2 regions of the Fictibacillus sp. NRS-1165 genome follow, and region 1 is predicted to be linked to the other one. Evidence: a T-box and tRNA genes for the amino acid it is inferred to sense, from the RefSeq annotation. Region 1 holds a T-box; the other holds one or more tRNA genes.
What was found. The T-box of region 1 lies ahead of alaS (alanine--tRNA ligase). A T-box ahead of a tRNA ligase gene usually reads a tRNA of that ligase, here a tRNA-Ala.

Region 1 (7,934 bases):
CAAATTTCTTTATATTGGCGACAGCCTGCTCAAATCGTTCCGTATCTTTCTCAATGGTAACGATCGACGCATTCGGTACAGCTTCTGCCATACGAATTGCCGAATACCCTATGGCTGTTCCTACTTCTAAAATTCTCTGCGGCTGAATGATCCGAAGCTGCTGCAGGAGGGCTTCTATGCCAACGAGTTCCATGATCGGAACACCGTGCTCTTTTGCAAACTCTTCTATTTCTACAATTCTTGGATCTCGATCAGGAATCAATGCTTCTATATATTCCTGGATTACTTTTGTGATCAAGGCGATGCCTCCTAACTTAACCGGAATATTATATCATAAAAGCATCATATCGTGTTTTCTTTTTAGCTTTTCCTTACGTGTGCCTGCCATTCATTCCGGTATTTTTGAACGATTTTCGTATGTTCCTTGTAAGTTTTAGTATAGATCACTTGTCCATTAGGGCGAGCATAGAAAAAATAATACCCGGATGGCTGTGGGTTCAACGCCGCTTTTATGGACTGTTCACCTGGTGAAGCAACCGGACCGATGGGGAGCCCGGGGTATTTGTACGTATTGTATGGCGAATCGAACTTCAACTCTTTGTAAAGTAATTGTACTTTAAAGTTTTTACGTGCATATTTAACAGTCGGATCAGAATCAAGTGTCATTTTCTTTTTTAACCGGTTGTAAAAGACACCCGAAATTTTTGGCCGGTCTTCCGGCCGTTGAGCTTCCTCTTCGATCATCGAGGCCAGGGTCAGCACTTCATATGGTTTCTTCTTGCTTTTTTGCAGTTGAGCGTGGTATGTATCCATTACTCTTTGCGTTTTATCTACCATTTTCTTAACGACAGCTTTTACATCAGGCTGTTTCTCATCAAACTCATATTTTGCAGGAAATAAATACCCTTCCAGCGGATAATAGACCTTCTTGTCATAAACCTTGTTGTCTATGATCGGAAACTGGGCCTGAAGCTGTTTTACAAACGCTCTGTCATTCATGATCTTCATGACTTGTTCTTTAGTTTGGCCCGTGTTTTTTGCCACTGTTTCGGCAATCTGAGGGACAATAAATCCTTCAGGAATGGTAAAGGATGTTTCAGGATGGCGAAAAACTTTACCGTTCTTTAAGGCAGCAATGAGCTGATCCACATTCATCGAAGGCTTAAGGTCATATACACCCGCCTGAAGATTGCCTGATTCTTTATATTTGGCATACACCTGGAAGACCAAGCTGCTCGTGATCAGCCCTTTGCTCTCCAGAATCCCTCCTATCGTTGAAACGGAAGAGCCTATCGGTATATCGACTGTAATCTTTTTATCGTTATTCGGATCTGAGGGTCCAAGCGCATCTTTTATGTATGTATATCCATATACAGCACCTGCTGCAATGAGCACAAAAATCAGCAGTAGAACTCTTGCGGTTTTTTTCTTCTTATTCTTCCGGCCGGAATCAAGCGGGTCTCCGGAAACCGTGTTCAGTATTAACACTTTTGTTTCTCTCCTTTCATCTGCTTAATTATACTGATAAGTAAAAATCATGTCTAGCTTCCATAATTAAGAAAATTGGTTTCAAATTCCCATTAAGACTTTAGTATGTTCTAAAGCACAAAAAAAAAGCAGCTAAAGTATAACTTTAGCTGCTAAGCGCTTTATTTCTATTCTTCGTCTTGAAATGCGTTAAGAGTTTCTTCGATCATTTGCCATTCTTCGTCAGTTTCCAGCGGGAAAAGCTCGATATCATCTTCTCCATCACCCTTGTCCACAAAACGGAACGGGAAAACTTCCTGCTCGTCGCTTTCATCATCCTGGTCGTCTCCAGCAGGAACGAGCAAAATGTAGGAATGGCCGGTTGGAGTAGTGCTTCCGTCAATCGTCATTAGTACTTCAAACAGGTTTTCTTCTCCGTCTTCTCCTGGAATGATAATGTGTTCTTTTTCTTCGTTTGCCATTTGAATCACCTCAATTTTTTGATTGGCGGCTGTCTAAGTAACCTTGCAGAATCAAAACCGCTGCCATCTTGTCAATCACTTTCTTCCTCTTCTTTCGGCTGATGTCTGCTGATATCAGCATTTTTTCAGCAGCCATAGTCGTTAACCGCTCGTCCCATAAAACGACGGGGAGTTCATACCGCTTTTCTGCCTCCCTGGCAAATTCTTGGCATGCTTCACCGCTCGGACCAATGGTTCCGTTCATGTTTTTCGGTAAACCGACTACAATTTCTTCAACTTCGTACTGTTTGACCCACTCGCCAATACGTTCAAAGACTTCGTCGGGCTGATGCGGTTTTCTCCTGACCGTTTCAATCCCTTGAGCCGTCCAGCCCATGGCATCGCTGACGGCCACTCCAACCGTGTGGGAACCGACATCAAGTCCAAGAATTCTGGTCATTAGAGAGAATCCTTTTCCTTTGTATCAAGATAGGATTTAACCAGTTCTTCAATAAGTTCATCTCGTTCAATTTTACGAATCATCGTTCTGGCATCCTTATGGCGCGGAATATAGGCTGGGTCTCCTGATAACAGATACCCGACAATTTGATTGATCGGGTTATAGCCTTTTTCCTGCAGTGCTTCATAAACGGAGAAAAGCACTTTTTGTACATTCGGATCCATTGAATCGTCATGAAAATTGAACTTCATAGTTTTATCCATAGAACTCACGGCCAACACCTCTTTCTCTAACTTCTCCCTTTGGACTGACTGTATTTTTCCCTTTATACAGTCATTGTACCCTTAATGCAGTGATTAGCAAACAGATTTCACTGCTTCAATCACCGATTCTAATGCAGATTCCAATTTCTCAGGATCTTTTCCTCCGGCCTGGGCCATGTCAGGACGGCCCCCGCCGCCTCCGCCGCAGCGTGTAGCGACTTCCTTTACAAGATTGCCGGCATGGTACCCTTTTGGGATCAAATCTTTCGTTACACCGGCTACAATGTTTACTTTATCATTATTTACTGCTCCAAGTACTACAATTCCACTTGAAAGTTTATTTTTTAAATCGTCCACAATGGATCGTAATCCATTCATATCTGTGGCATTCACTTTTTTAACGATAAGGGAAACGCCATTTACTTCTACTTTTTCGTTGATCAGGCTTCCTGCTTCTAAGTTGCCTAATTTGGCGGAGAGGGATTCTTTTTCATGCTGAAGATCACGAACTTGGCTTTGCAGTGCTTCAACCCGATGCGGTACTTCTTTCGTATTCGTTTTCAGCACAGCAGCAGCATTTCTTAGAATCTGAACCTGCTCTTTCATTGCCTGGTAGGCTTCTTGTCCGGTAACTGCTTCAATCCTTCTTGTTCCTGCTCCTATTCCTGTTTCAGAAAGAATCTTGAACAATCCGATTTCAGATGTATTATTGACATGGCATCCTCCGCAAAGCTCGAGGCTGTAATCCCCGATCTTTACCACACGTACCACCTTCCCATACTTCTCACCGAACAGAGCCATTGCCCCCATCGCTTTGGCTTCGTCGATCGGTTTCAACATCTTGTAAACAGTGATCGTCTTCCATATCTTCTGATTAACGATGTCTTCAATGCGCTCCAATTCTTCAGCAGATATACTGCCGAAGTGAGAAAAGTCGAATCTGAGCCTTCCCGGGGCAACTAGTGAACCCGCCTGATTAACATGAGTTCCCAGTACATCCTTCAATGCCTGATGCAGTAGGTGTGTCGCCGTATGATTTTTTACGATTGCCGCACGTTTTTCAGCATCAACCTGAGCAACGACCTCAATTCCCTTGCGCAGGGTTCCTTTTAACACCGTTACAGTATGAAGGTTCTGGCCGTTTGGCGCCTTTTGTACATCCTTCACCTGCAGCTCTGCGCCTTCTGCGATCATGGTTCCCTGATCGGCAACCTGGCCCCCGCTTTCAGCGTAGAATGGAGTGATGTCCAGGATGACCTGGCCTTCTTCTCCTTCGCTGAGGAGGTCGACACGCTCACCGTTTTGAAGAGTTTCCAGCACTTTTGATGTGCTTCTTTCTTCTTCATAGCCGATAAATTCACTGTTTGTTTTAATGTCGCTAAGGACGCCGCCCTGTACTTGCATGGAATCCACATCCTGGCGCGCAGATCGTGCACGTTCACGCTGAGCTTCCATTTCTTTTTCAAAACCGGCAAGGTCCACTTCCATGTTGTGTTCAGCAGCATACTCTTCTGTTAGTTCGAAAGGAAATCCGAATGTATCATACAGTTTAAACGCATCTTTCCCTGCAATCATACTGCTGCCGGATGCCTTTTCTTTTTGGATGACTTCTTCGAGAATGGCCAACCCTTCATTAATCGTTTCATGGAAACGTTCCTCTTCATTCTTGATCACACGCTGAATAAAAGGAACTTTCTCCTTCACGTCAGGGTAAAAATCAATCATGATATCTGCAACAGTCGGAACGAGTTCAAACATGAACGGACGATCTAAACCGATCTGTTTAGCAAATCGGATCGCTCTTCTAATCAGACGGCGAAGAATGTAGCCCCGGCCTTCATTGGAAGGCAGTGCGTTGTCTGAGACAGCGAATGCAACGGTACGGATATGGTCAGCAATGACTTTAAACGCTGTATCCGTTTCCTTGCTTTCTCCATACTTGCTGCCTGAAAGCTTTTCAGTCAGCTGGATGACAGGAATGAATAGGTCTGTATCGTAGTTGGTCGGAACATCCTGGATGACAGAAACCATCCTCTCTAGACCCATTCCAGTATCAATATTCTTTTTCGGAAGCGGAGTATAGGTACCATCCGGGTTATGGTTAAACTCGGAGAAAACAAGGTTCCAAACCTCCAGATACCTGTCATTTTCTCCACCCGGGTATAGTTCCGGATCTTTAGGGTCATTCCCGTATTTCTCTCCGCGGTCATAGAAGATCTCGGTATTCGGTCCGCTTGGCCCTTCGCCGATATCCCAGAAGTTCCCTTCAAGACGAATGATTCGTTCTGCAGGAACTCCTACCGTTTTATTCCAGATTTCAAAGGCTTCATCATCTTCCGGATGAATGGTTACAGAAAGCAATTCAGGATCAAAGCCAATCCATTTAGGATCTGTTAGAAACTCCCAGGCCCATAGGATGGCCTCTTCCTTAAAATAGTCACCAATGGAGAAGTTCCCAAGCATCTCAAAAAACGTGTGGTGCCTTGCTGTGACTCCTACATTCTCAATATCATTGGTTCGGATTGATTTTTGCGCATTTACGATTCTCGGATTCTCAGGAATGACCCTTCCGTCAAAGTATTTTTTCAGAGTTGCCACTCCACTGTTAATCCAAAGTAAAGACGGATCTTCGTGAGGGACGAGTGACGCACTCGGCTCCACACTATGGCCCTTCTCCTGGAAAAAATCAAGAAACATTTGTCTTACTTGAGCAGATGTTAGTGTTTTCATCTTTCCGAGCTCCTTTCTTCATTAAAAAGCGTAAGCGATTTGCACTGCAGCTAAATATTTCGCGCGTTTAAAACAAAAAAACTCCCGTTCCTGATTCGCATCAGGGACGAGAGTTGTTATTCACGCGGTACCACCCTGGTTATGATCTCACTTCATGGGAAATCATCACCTTATGTAAACCGTAACGGGGTTTAACCGGCAGGCATTAACTGCACTCGGGAGTAGCTTTCCGTTCCTCTACCTTTAGAAACCTTTCAGCCAGGGGTCTCCTCTCTATAAAAGAGCTGGAACGTACTTATCTCCATCATCGCTTTGCTATATCTTGCAGTAAGTATAAATCCTTCTAGGGCATTTTGTCAATCTTTGCCGTAAGTCTGTGGTCGCGGATATGAACCAATATGACTTTAAGTATTGAGAACACAGGAACAGCGAGAATCAAACCAAGAATTCCACCGATCTCCCCTCCCGCAAGAAGAGCCAGTATAATCAACGCAGGGTGGATATGAAGGCTCCTCCCAACAATGAGGGGACCTAAAATATTGCCTTCAATAAATTGAAGCACCAGCATGATTCCCGATACAATGAGTACCATCTTAACAGAGATCGTAAAAGCAATGAATACAACCGGGATCGCCCCGAGTATAGGTCCAAAATAGGGAATGACGTCTGTAATGGCAATGATGATGCCTAAAATAATCGGATAGGGCATCCCTGCCAGCCACAGAGCCAGCACAGCGGCTGCCCCAAGCAGACTGCCGACAAAAAGCTGTCCGCGGATATACCCGCCCAATGACCGGTCAATATCCTTCAATAAGTGTATTCCTTCTTTTCTCCACTTATTTGGCGTTATATACCAGCATACTTGCTTGATGCTGTTAATATCCTTAAGAAAATAAAAGACAAGAAACGGAATGATAATCAACACAAAGAAATAATCGACGATTTTCTTTATTGAAGCGATCACATTGGCTGCACTCTTCTCCAGGTAATGTTCGCCGGATTGAATATAATCCTCGATGCGGAGATGGATGGAACGAGGAAGGCGGGAGGTGTGATGATCTACTTCAAGCAGCCAGCTTCGGTACGTTTTTGATATGGCGGGTATATTGGATACGAGCTCCCGTATTTGAAGCACCATATATGGAATGCCTTTGTAAACCGCATATCCGATTCCTCCAAAAAACAGAATATAGATGAGCAGAATCGCAAGCGTCCTCGGCATACCCCAGTGATGCAGTTTTTCAACGAGCGGATGAAGCAGATAGGTGATGAACACCGCAATAAAAAAAGGAATAAAGACCGCTTTTAACGTTTTAAGCACCGGCGTCCAGAAAGGAGAGAGCTTCAGCAGCAGCCAGCCGCAAAGAAATAAAAGGACCAGCAAGGACAGGCGGATGGTCCACTTCATATAATTTTCCCGATGTATGGTAATCACCTCCATCTTTATTGTTGCCACAACCCCTATTTTCATGAAAAAAAGTCCATGCTTTTTTAGCATGGACCTTCATTTCTTTAATAAATGGCTTTTGCCAGTCTCTTGCGCATTTTTCTTACTCTTTTAGAGGATAAAAGGTCATTCATCCCCATTAAGTTCATCCCGTTTTTTCGGGAAGATCTCATTCCGTAGAAAGCTGCCCAGATACCTAGAGCGAGTACGGGTTTAAAAAAGCTGTTCATGTTGTCACCCACCCATTCATTAAGATCGCGTAACATTTATTGTGCATCGGCATTAAAGGATAAATCTTGATCTTCAAAAAGATCATCGAGCGACGTCAGACTGCCATCCTCTTCCACTTGATGAAGGGATAGCATCCCATTAACAATGGACAGTTCAATAAAACAATTCCAGCAATAATACTGATTGATACCAATCTTGCCAATATCCTTGCAGCTGCAGTTCGGGCATTGCATGAGGGGGTCCTCCTTTATAGCACTTATCGTACAAAAAGTGCCTGCTTTCCTATGTTTAACGGCTCATGGGAATAGATGAGAGATCTTCCATCCGTCCAATCGGAAAACAAACCTTTTGTCACTTCAACTGCTACAATCGTGCCCCAATCATGAGAGAAATATACATCCTCAACCACGGCTTCCGTATGACCCTCCTTTGAAAGGAGTGCCTGTCTTACGATACAGCATGGATGTTGTATCATCGTGAAAGTACCCTCTTTACGGGAGGGTATCTTGTACGGTTTGCAGCTGCAAAGCAATACGGAATCCCGGCTGCCCATTTCTGCCGAGGCGAATGGCACAAACTTCTTTCGAAAGGAAAGCTTATTTTCACTTATGATGAAACCAAGCACATTTCCTTTAGAATCAGCCACCACGTCCTGCACCCTGCCGATGGATTTTTGGCTTGCGGCATGCACAGCTCTTCGTCCTTTTAAAAAAGAAAATGTTCGCAAAGTAACCCCCACCCTTCCGAACATTTCTTATCATTCCACGATCTTTATGGGTTCATCCTTGAAACGTTTTCCAAGTTAAACTGGGTGAGCCTTTCCTTGAGCCTTGAATATCTTGCTGATTCATCATTGCGCTGAACTGCAAGCTCAA
Region 2 (7,934 bases), on a different contig from region 1:
TTGGAGCTTGGCACTTCGATTTTTGGATGAATCTCCCTGCATTTAAGCCTTTTTCCTTGGCGACAAGCACAGGCCTTGGCTGGTTTGGAGGCTGGTTGATCCAAATGATGATTCTAGGGGGCATCACCTGGATTACATTTAAAGTGGAAAAGAAACGCCGTCCTCCAAAAATGGCTCCGATTCCAGGTGCAAAGGGCTGGGCGCGTGTCGTCCGCGGTTCATGGCCAATTTTAACGGCAGCTGTCTTCTTGGCCGTGCTTAATGCCGCAACTTTGGTTGTTAAGGGAAGTCCGTGGGGGATTACTTCCGCTTTTGCCCTTTGGGGATCGAAGGCTGCCCAGTCAATGGGAGTGGACGTGACCCAGTGGGGTTACTGGGCAGGTGAAAAAGCGGTACCTCTCCATCAATCTGTTTTTATGGATGGAACAAGTGTGATGGACTTTGGCCTTATTGTGGGCGCACTGGCTGCCTCTACACTTGGAGGGGTATTCCTTCTAAAGAAAGTGCCCCTTCGTACAGCAGCCGCGGCGATCATCGGCGGAATGCTCATGGGGTATGGAGCACGCCTTGCTTTTGGATGTAATATTGGCGCATATTTTAGTGGTATTGCTTCCTTTAGCCTGCATGGCTATGTTTGGGCGATTATGGCGATGCTTGGAACCTTTTTCGCTTTGTATATCCGTCCGTTATTCGGATTGTCCGTCCCAAAATCCACCGATAAATTCTGTTCTTAATAAGAAAACGAAGCCGCAAGTTAGTGGCTTCGTTTTTTTTTGAGTTTATCGTTCTATTCGAATGTCATGGGGGTTTTTTGAATTTACCGTCCACTTTGTGTCGATTACCGTCCACTTTTTACAGCTTACATGCGGCTTTTCCCCATTTACATGCCAAACGTAGCACGTTACGTGCGACACACAGCATTGTTTGAAATTTCTTTTAGAATTTGAAAATGTGTGCGCTTTCTTTGAATTAATAAATACTACATACCCTCTTAAAAGTATTTTCACATACCAATTATATTATATTGTTAAAATATGTTGGGTAGGTGGGTTTTTTTTGGATTTTATTTGGTTCTTTTTTATCTTTATATCGATTGCGTTTCCTTTTATTCATTCTATTCATTGTTTACCTTTATTTAAAAAACGAAATTCCGAATCGAAACAGATGATCGAGGAGCAAAAGGGAGTAAGTGTTTTAATACCTTGCTATAATGAAGAAGGAATCATTGAAACTTCAGTCAGCAGTATGAAAACATTATCGTATTCCAAGGCTGAAATTATCTATATTAATGATGGATCGACAGACAAAACGATGTCTTTGCTGCATTCCTTATTAAAACTGACTCCTTGTCTAAAAGCTCATACGAATAAGCTGACTCACAAGGAAGTAAAAATCTGTTACCAGTCTGAGCTCTTTCCGAATATTTTCGTCTTGGACAAATTGAACGGAGGGAAAGCGGACGCACTCAATGCAGGAATAGATTATGCTAGTCAGCCTTTAGTTGTGACCCTCGATGCAGATACAATCTTGACGGACGGAGCATTGCCCGCTGTGAATCAGGCATTTGCAGACGATAGTGTTGTGGCTGCTGGAGGCATGGTACATGTCCTGCAAACAAAAGTTGAGAAACCGATGGATGGTCTATCCTTGCGCGGTGCCAATATGTTGGTACGTGCACAAGCGATGGATTTCTTAAAAGCATTTTACGTAAATAAAGTTTCACTGGCCCGTTTCCGTGCTTTAGCAGTCATCTCAGGTGCGTTTGGTATTTTTACAAAAAAGGCCCTTTTGGATGTAGGCGGATATCGATCAACGGTAGGCGAAGATATTGATATTACATTAAAAATGCATAAGTATATATCCAAAAAGAAAAAAAGGAAGGTTCTTCTCATACCTGACGCAGTTTGTTATACGGAACTGCCTGAGAACTGGAGAGATCTTTTCAAACAGCGGGTGCGTTGGCAAAAGGCATTTGTTGACTGCTTGTTTTACTTCGGTCCATTTTTGTTAAAAACCCTGTTTACCAAGCCTGTTTCCTTCTTTTATTTATTTGAGGGTTTCTTTGCAGGAACTCTTGCCGTTTATATCATGACAGGAGTATTAATTGCTGATAGCATTTCCGGAGAGTTATTTTCATTATCTTTTCTAATGATTTACCTGCTCTATATCCTCGTAATCGGTTTGGTGTATGACATGGTAGCTCTTGGAATGAGTGAGCGATATGGATATGCCTTCCAAGAGGAAGATACGTATCCAATGCTTTTGGTTATTCTCTTTGATATTTTTGTGTATCGATTCATCACGATGTTTGCTGTAATCTTTGGAACGATCGATTACTTCTTCAATAAAAAAAGTTGGAATAAAGTAGCCCGAACAGGACGTCGGTATGAAGTGGATAGTAAAACGGCAGCATAGAAAAGTTATCTTGTGAAAGTGGTTATTCAATGAAAAACTAACCTTGGACAATGATTTCCCTCCTTTTTGGAGGGTTTTTTCTTATTCTGACACAGGAAGAAACTTCCCTTTTTGAAAGACAAGAGTTAGCTGCCATCTCAGGCAGCTTAGTTGGACTGGACAGGCTGCTTCATCCAGGGTTGCGAAGTTAGAGGATAATGGGATTATTGAGGGGTATAGCATTAAAGTCAATCAAGCAAAAATGGGGTATTCTGTTCACGAAATTATACATATTTATACGAAAAGCACGAATCATCAACCTTATTTGTCGTCCATAAAAAACAAGAACAATACGTCATAAACAACTACAAAATCAGTGGAGAAAGTGTTACCTTCTCGAATGCAAATTTCTATCCCATGAAATATTAGATGAATTTTTGACAAGCTTGAGCAATTATGTGGCTATAAAAATAAATAGTGCATCCTAGAAATGGATAATTGTGAATAAATACACTTCAACTAACCGATGCAATAGTTGAAGAATAGTCATTTTCAGGGTTAATACAATGACCACTGAGAAGCGGGGGACAAATAGGAAGGGATTTATGATACAAGAAAAATTGATTTCGGCGACCATTCGGCGACAACTAGGAAGCTTGCTCCAAACTTCATTCTAAAACAAAAATAAAAACCCCTTGTATACCAAGGGGTTTGAAGACATATGTATGGTGGAGACTAGCGGGATCGAACCGCTGACCTTTTGGCTGCCAGCCAAACGCTCTCCCAGCTGAGCTAAGCCCCCACGATGTGTTGCTGACAAGAAAAATTATATAACAGAAGCGGAACGAAAAGCAAGCTTTATTTTAACAATTCTTTCAATGAGATTTTCGAAACGAGATGGGCCTTAATAAGGCTTATTTTATTGGCATAATTTCTCATCAAGTTGGAAAACTAACATGGTAAAATCAAGGAATAAAGGAGGACACATGTATGCAACAGCAGCAACCGAATCAGGGACAAAATCAACAGCAGCCAGTATATCAGCAGCCGCCGAATGTGATCACCGGGAAAGACTTTAACTATTTAACGGACATGCTTTCATGGAATTTGCTTGGGTTTAAGAAGGCGCATTTCGCGGCGGGCCAGTGCCAGGATCAGCAGGTCAGTGCGGCGCTTGAGAGGGCGTGCCACATGCACGAAAAGCATTATCAGCAGATTTTGCAGAAGCTCCAGTCCGGCGGAAGCCAAAATACAAATATGAACCAATAAGGGGGAACGAAGATGAATAACAACCAGAACAAAATTCAAAACCCGGAGTCTCCGGTTCCGAAGACACCTCAGATGAATGACCGGGATTTCCTGAATGATATTCTATCGTATGAAAAGTATATGACCACTTCTTATTCAACAGCGATGAATGAAGCGAGCCATGATGCGTTATACCAGGAGATTCATTCGATTTTCGATGAGACAAAGAACATGCAGCGTGAACTGTATTCGCTCATGTTCCAAAAAGGATGGTACTCGCTAACACTAGAACAGCCGCAGAAGCTGCAGCAGGCGGCCCAGCAGTATGCGGGATACATGTCCCAGTTTCCTCATAATCCGCCCATGCAATAATGCCTTAAAAGCTGTGGAACTTTTTCCTCAGCTTTTTCCTTTATAAGGATTTTTTACCATTCGCTTTGCGGGTAAAATAAACTGGTATAGACAACTAGTCCCATAATCTTAAAAACCTTCTGGGCCTATTGCTTTGTTTTACTAGAAGTCCAAAGGAAACGACAAATTCCTCCAGAAAGATGTATCGTTCATAAAACTAAAGGAGGATAAAATGCTATGAAGAAAAGACTAGTATTTTTTTGTGCGATGGCCTGTATGCTCGTCGTGTCTTCGTTTCTTGGAGCAGTTCCAAAACAAGCAGTTGCTGCAAGCCGGCCCGATCAAAGTGACTTGATCATCTCCAGCAACATACCGCAGGCTATTAAGGAGTTTAACGGTGGTCAAATCCAGCTTCATGCTTTGCATGTAAATAAAAAAGACGGCCATTTTACGGAAACTGAAGCCATGAGATGGTGGTCAACGAATCCGCTGGTTGCCAAAGTAGACCGCAATGGACTTGTAACACTAAAGGGTCATAGCGGCAACACCCATATATTTGTAACAGACGGACGAAGGATCGATCATACACATATCTCCGTAAAAAAACGTAAAGGCAACAAAACTGCGGTAATCCATAAGCAAAATGGAAAAAGGAATAACGTGATCCCAACCGCTGTCAAACACATGACGGTGGAAGAAAAAGTCGGCCAGATACTCATGCCGGACTTTCGTACATTTAATGGTAAGAACGTAACGGAAGTAACACCGGAAATAAAAGCTCTAGTTAAAAAATATCATTTGGGCGGAGTGATCCTCTTCAGAGAAAATGTTGTAACGACGGACCAGACGGCAAAGCTGGTCGCTGACTATCAGGAAGCTGCAGAAAAGAACGGTCTGCTTATCTCCATTGACCAGGAAGGCGGTATCGTGACCCGCTTGCAAAGCGGAACTGATTTTCCAGGCAACATGGCTTTAGGTGCAGCACGCTCACCTGAGTTAGCTGAAAAGGTAGGGAAAGCGATTGGTGAAGAGCTGAACGCGCTTGGGATTAATTTTAACCTGGCACCTTCGCTTGATGTGAATAACAATCAGGACAATCCGGTTATTGGCACTCGTTCCTTTGGAGAAGATCCTCAGCTTGTGTCAGATATGGGGACGGCATACATCAAAGGCTTGCAGTCGACAAACACCGCAGGCGCAGCGAAACATTTCCCGGGGCATGGCGATACAGCGGTTGACTCCCATATTGGACTTCCAGAAGTGCCCTATGACCTTGAACGCTTGAAAAAAGTGGAGCTGTATCCGTTCCAAAAAGCGATGGATGCTGGAGTGGACGCAATCATGACTGCGCATGTCACCTTTCCAAAGGTTGACCCTTCCACGGCTATTTCCAAAAAAGACGGGAGCACCATTGCGATCCCAGCCACACTTTCTCATAAGGTACTGACGGAGCTGATGAGAGACGATATGGGCTTTAAAGGCGTCATTACAACAGATGCGCTGAATATGCAGGCGATTTCTGACCACTTTGGGCCTGTCGACTCTGCCATACGCGCGGTGAAGGCGGGATCGGATATTGTGCTCATGCCTGTAGGCCTGGAAGCAGTGGCCAATGGATTGTATGACGCCGTGAAAAAAGGTGAAATCAGAGAGCAGCGATTGAATGAATCGGTTGAACGCCTACTAACTCTTAAAGTAAAACGATCCATCTTCAAACAAGAGCAGCCGAAAGACGTCAATAAACTCATCGAAAACGCCCAGAAGGTAGTTGGTTCACCAGAACATAAGCAGCTGGAAAAGGAAGCAGCCAATAAATCCATTACTCTACTTAAAAATGATAAAGCTCTTCCGTTAAGTAAAGAGGGGAATGGGCAAGTCGTTGTCATTGGCAACTCCTATGTGGAAGACCTGGCTTCACAGGTGAAACGAGTTTATCCGAACAGTGTCATGATTAAATCGGCAGGACCATCCTTAACTGCTGATCAGCTTCAAACAGTAAAATCGGCGAAAGCTGTAATCGTTGGTACCTACACATCGACCGTAGCCGGACGCGCTCCTGACAGTGCACAAATGAAGCTTGTTAACCAAGTGATCAATGAAAGCAGCTCGCCTGTCATCGGCATTGGCACCCGCAATCCGTATGACATTATCGCCTATCCAAACGCCGATGCCTACATTGCACAGTACAATTTCAAAACGGCGAGCTTTGCCGCAAGTGCAGATACCATTTTTGGCCTAAACAACCCGACAGGAAAACTGCCAGTAACGATCTATAACAGCAACAAGGAAGCACTGTATCCATATGGGCACGGACTATCTTATTAAGGGGTGAAATGAGATGAAAAAATGGTTGAGTGCAGGGATGTTATTTGTTTTGATGATCTCTTTGCTGTCCTCGGCGTTGGCAAAGGATGATAATCATCATAAAAATTCACCGCGGAATTTTAAAACCGGTGTAGAAGTGCTGCTTCAAGACCAACAGGACCTTTTAAAAGGAAAGCGTGTCGGACTCATCACGAATCCGACAGGTGTCGATGGGAAGCTCAACAGTATCGTTGACGCGATGCACAACAACCCGAACTTTGAACTAAAAGCTTTATACGGTCCGGAACATGGGGTTCGGGGAAGTGAGCAGGCCGGCTCCTATGTGGATTTTTACATTGACAAGAAAACAGGGCTTCCGGTATACAGCCTTTATGGGAAAACAAAAAAACCGACACCGGAGATGCTCAATGATATTGATGTACTTGTGTTTGATATTCAGGATGTCGGTACCCGTTTTTACACATACATCTATACGATGGCCTATGCGATGGAAGCAGCAAAAGAAAACAACATTGAGTTTGTGGTGCTTGACCGTCCGAATCCGCTCGGCGGCGAAGCAGTGGAAGGTCCTGTGCTTGAGCCTAAATATGCTACGTTCGTTGGCTTATATCCGATTCCACTTCGCCATGGGATGACGGTCGGTGAACTCGCGATGCTTTTCAACAAGGAGTTCAATATTAACGCTGATCTGAAGGTCGTAAAGATGAAAGGATGGCACCGCTGGAAGACGTATTACGAAACCCCTCTGCAGTGGGTGATGCCTTCACCTAACATGCCTACCGTGGACACCGCATTCGTCTATCCGGGAGCAGGATTGATCGAAGGGACAAATGTATCAGAAGGAAGAGGAACGACGAGGCCGTTCGAAACGATCGGGGCACCGTTCATTGACGGAGACGTCCTGGCCCAAAAATTGAACGAGCTGAAGCTTCCGGGAGTGATGTTCCGGTCAAATTCATTCACGCCAACGTTCTCAAAATTCGCAAATGTACTATCAAACGGTGTTCAAATTCATGTGACCGATTATGGTTCCTATCATTCTGTGGATACAGGGCTCGCGGTTGTAAAAACGATTCATGATCTGTACCCGAACGACTTTCAGTTCAGAGCCGAGAACAGCCAGGGTATTTCGTATTTTGATAACCTGATCGGAAACGGCTGGGTACGGGAAGAAATCGAAAAAGGAACGTCTTTGCGAGAGATCAAAAAGAAGTGGATCCCTGAGCTTGAACAGTTCAAAAAGGTCAGAAAGCACTACCTTCTTTATAAATAAGGTAATAAGACCTATCTTCTGAATAAACTGAATAGTTCGACTGGTATAGACAACTAGTTATAAGCGTGGTACCCTGTGCATAGAGATAATAAGGATGGTGAGTGGAGATGAAACCATTACTGATAACTGGAGGGACTATTTATACAGAGAGTGGTGAGCTGGAAAATGGGTACCTCATTATTAATGGCCAGCAAATAGCAGAGGTGGGTAAAGGAGCTGATGCGTTTAATCGAGAAGATTATGATGTACATGTGCTGCCCGCCAAGTGGTCTGTTGTTCCTGGCATGATTGATCTGCACATTCATGGTGCCGCCGGAGCAGATGTGATGGATGGGACAGTGGA

Region 2: it encodes a tRNA-Ala, which carries the amino acid that the T-box ahead of alaS (alanine--tRNA ligase) is inferred to sense. The anticodon was not compared.

What each region holds. Positions count from the first base shown of each region.
Region 1 is NZ_JBDPNU010000082.1:29,615-37,548, reverse strand. Features, by position in the region: gene ABHN01_RS23850 (O-methyltransferase) at 1-298, opposite strand, end outside; gene mltG (endolytic transglycosylase MltG) at 361-1,488, opposite strand; gene ABHN01_RS23840 (DUF1292 domain-containing protein) at 1,656-1,949, opposite strand; gene ruvX (Holliday junction resolvase RuvX) at 1,960-2,388, opposite strand; gene ABHN01_RS23830 (IreB family regulatory phosphoprotein) at 2,388-2,660, opposite strand; gene alaS (alanine--tRNA ligase) at 2,745-5,381, opposite strand; T-box leader at 5,481-5,698, opposite strand; gene ABHN01_RS23820 (AI-2E family transporter) at 5,725-6,837, opposite strand; gene ABHN01_RS23815 (hypothetical protein) at 6,894-7,058, opposite strand; gene ABHN01_RS23810 (hypothetical protein) at 7,095-7,292, opposite strand; gene ABHN01_RS23805 (hypothetical protein) at 7,316-7,786, opposite strand; gene recD2 (SF1B family DNA helicase RecD2) at 7,831-7,934, opposite strand, start outside.
Region 2 is NZ_JBDPNU010000030.1:21,758-29,691, reverse strand. Features, by position in the region: gene ABHN01_RS15005 (YeeE/YedE family protein) at 1-734, shown strand, start outside; gene ABHN01_RS15000 (glycosyltransferase family 2 protein) at 1,057-2,415, shown strand; partial or broken gene ABHN01_RS14995 (Lrp/AsnC family transcriptional regulator) at 2,570-2,882, shown strand; tRNA gene ABHN01_RS14990 (tRNA-Ala) at 3,121-3,196, opposite strand; gene ABHN01_RS14985 (hypothetical protein) at 3,385-3,663, shown strand; gene ABHN01_RS14980 (spore coat protein) at 3,676-4,014, shown strand; gene ABHN01_RS14975 (glycoside hydrolase family 3 protein) at 4,231-6,318, shown strand; gene ABHN01_RS14970 (exo-beta-N-acetylmuramidase NamZ family protein) at 6,332-7,591, shown strand; gene nagA (N-acetylglucosamine-6-phosphate deacetylase) at 7,699-7,934, shown strand, end outside.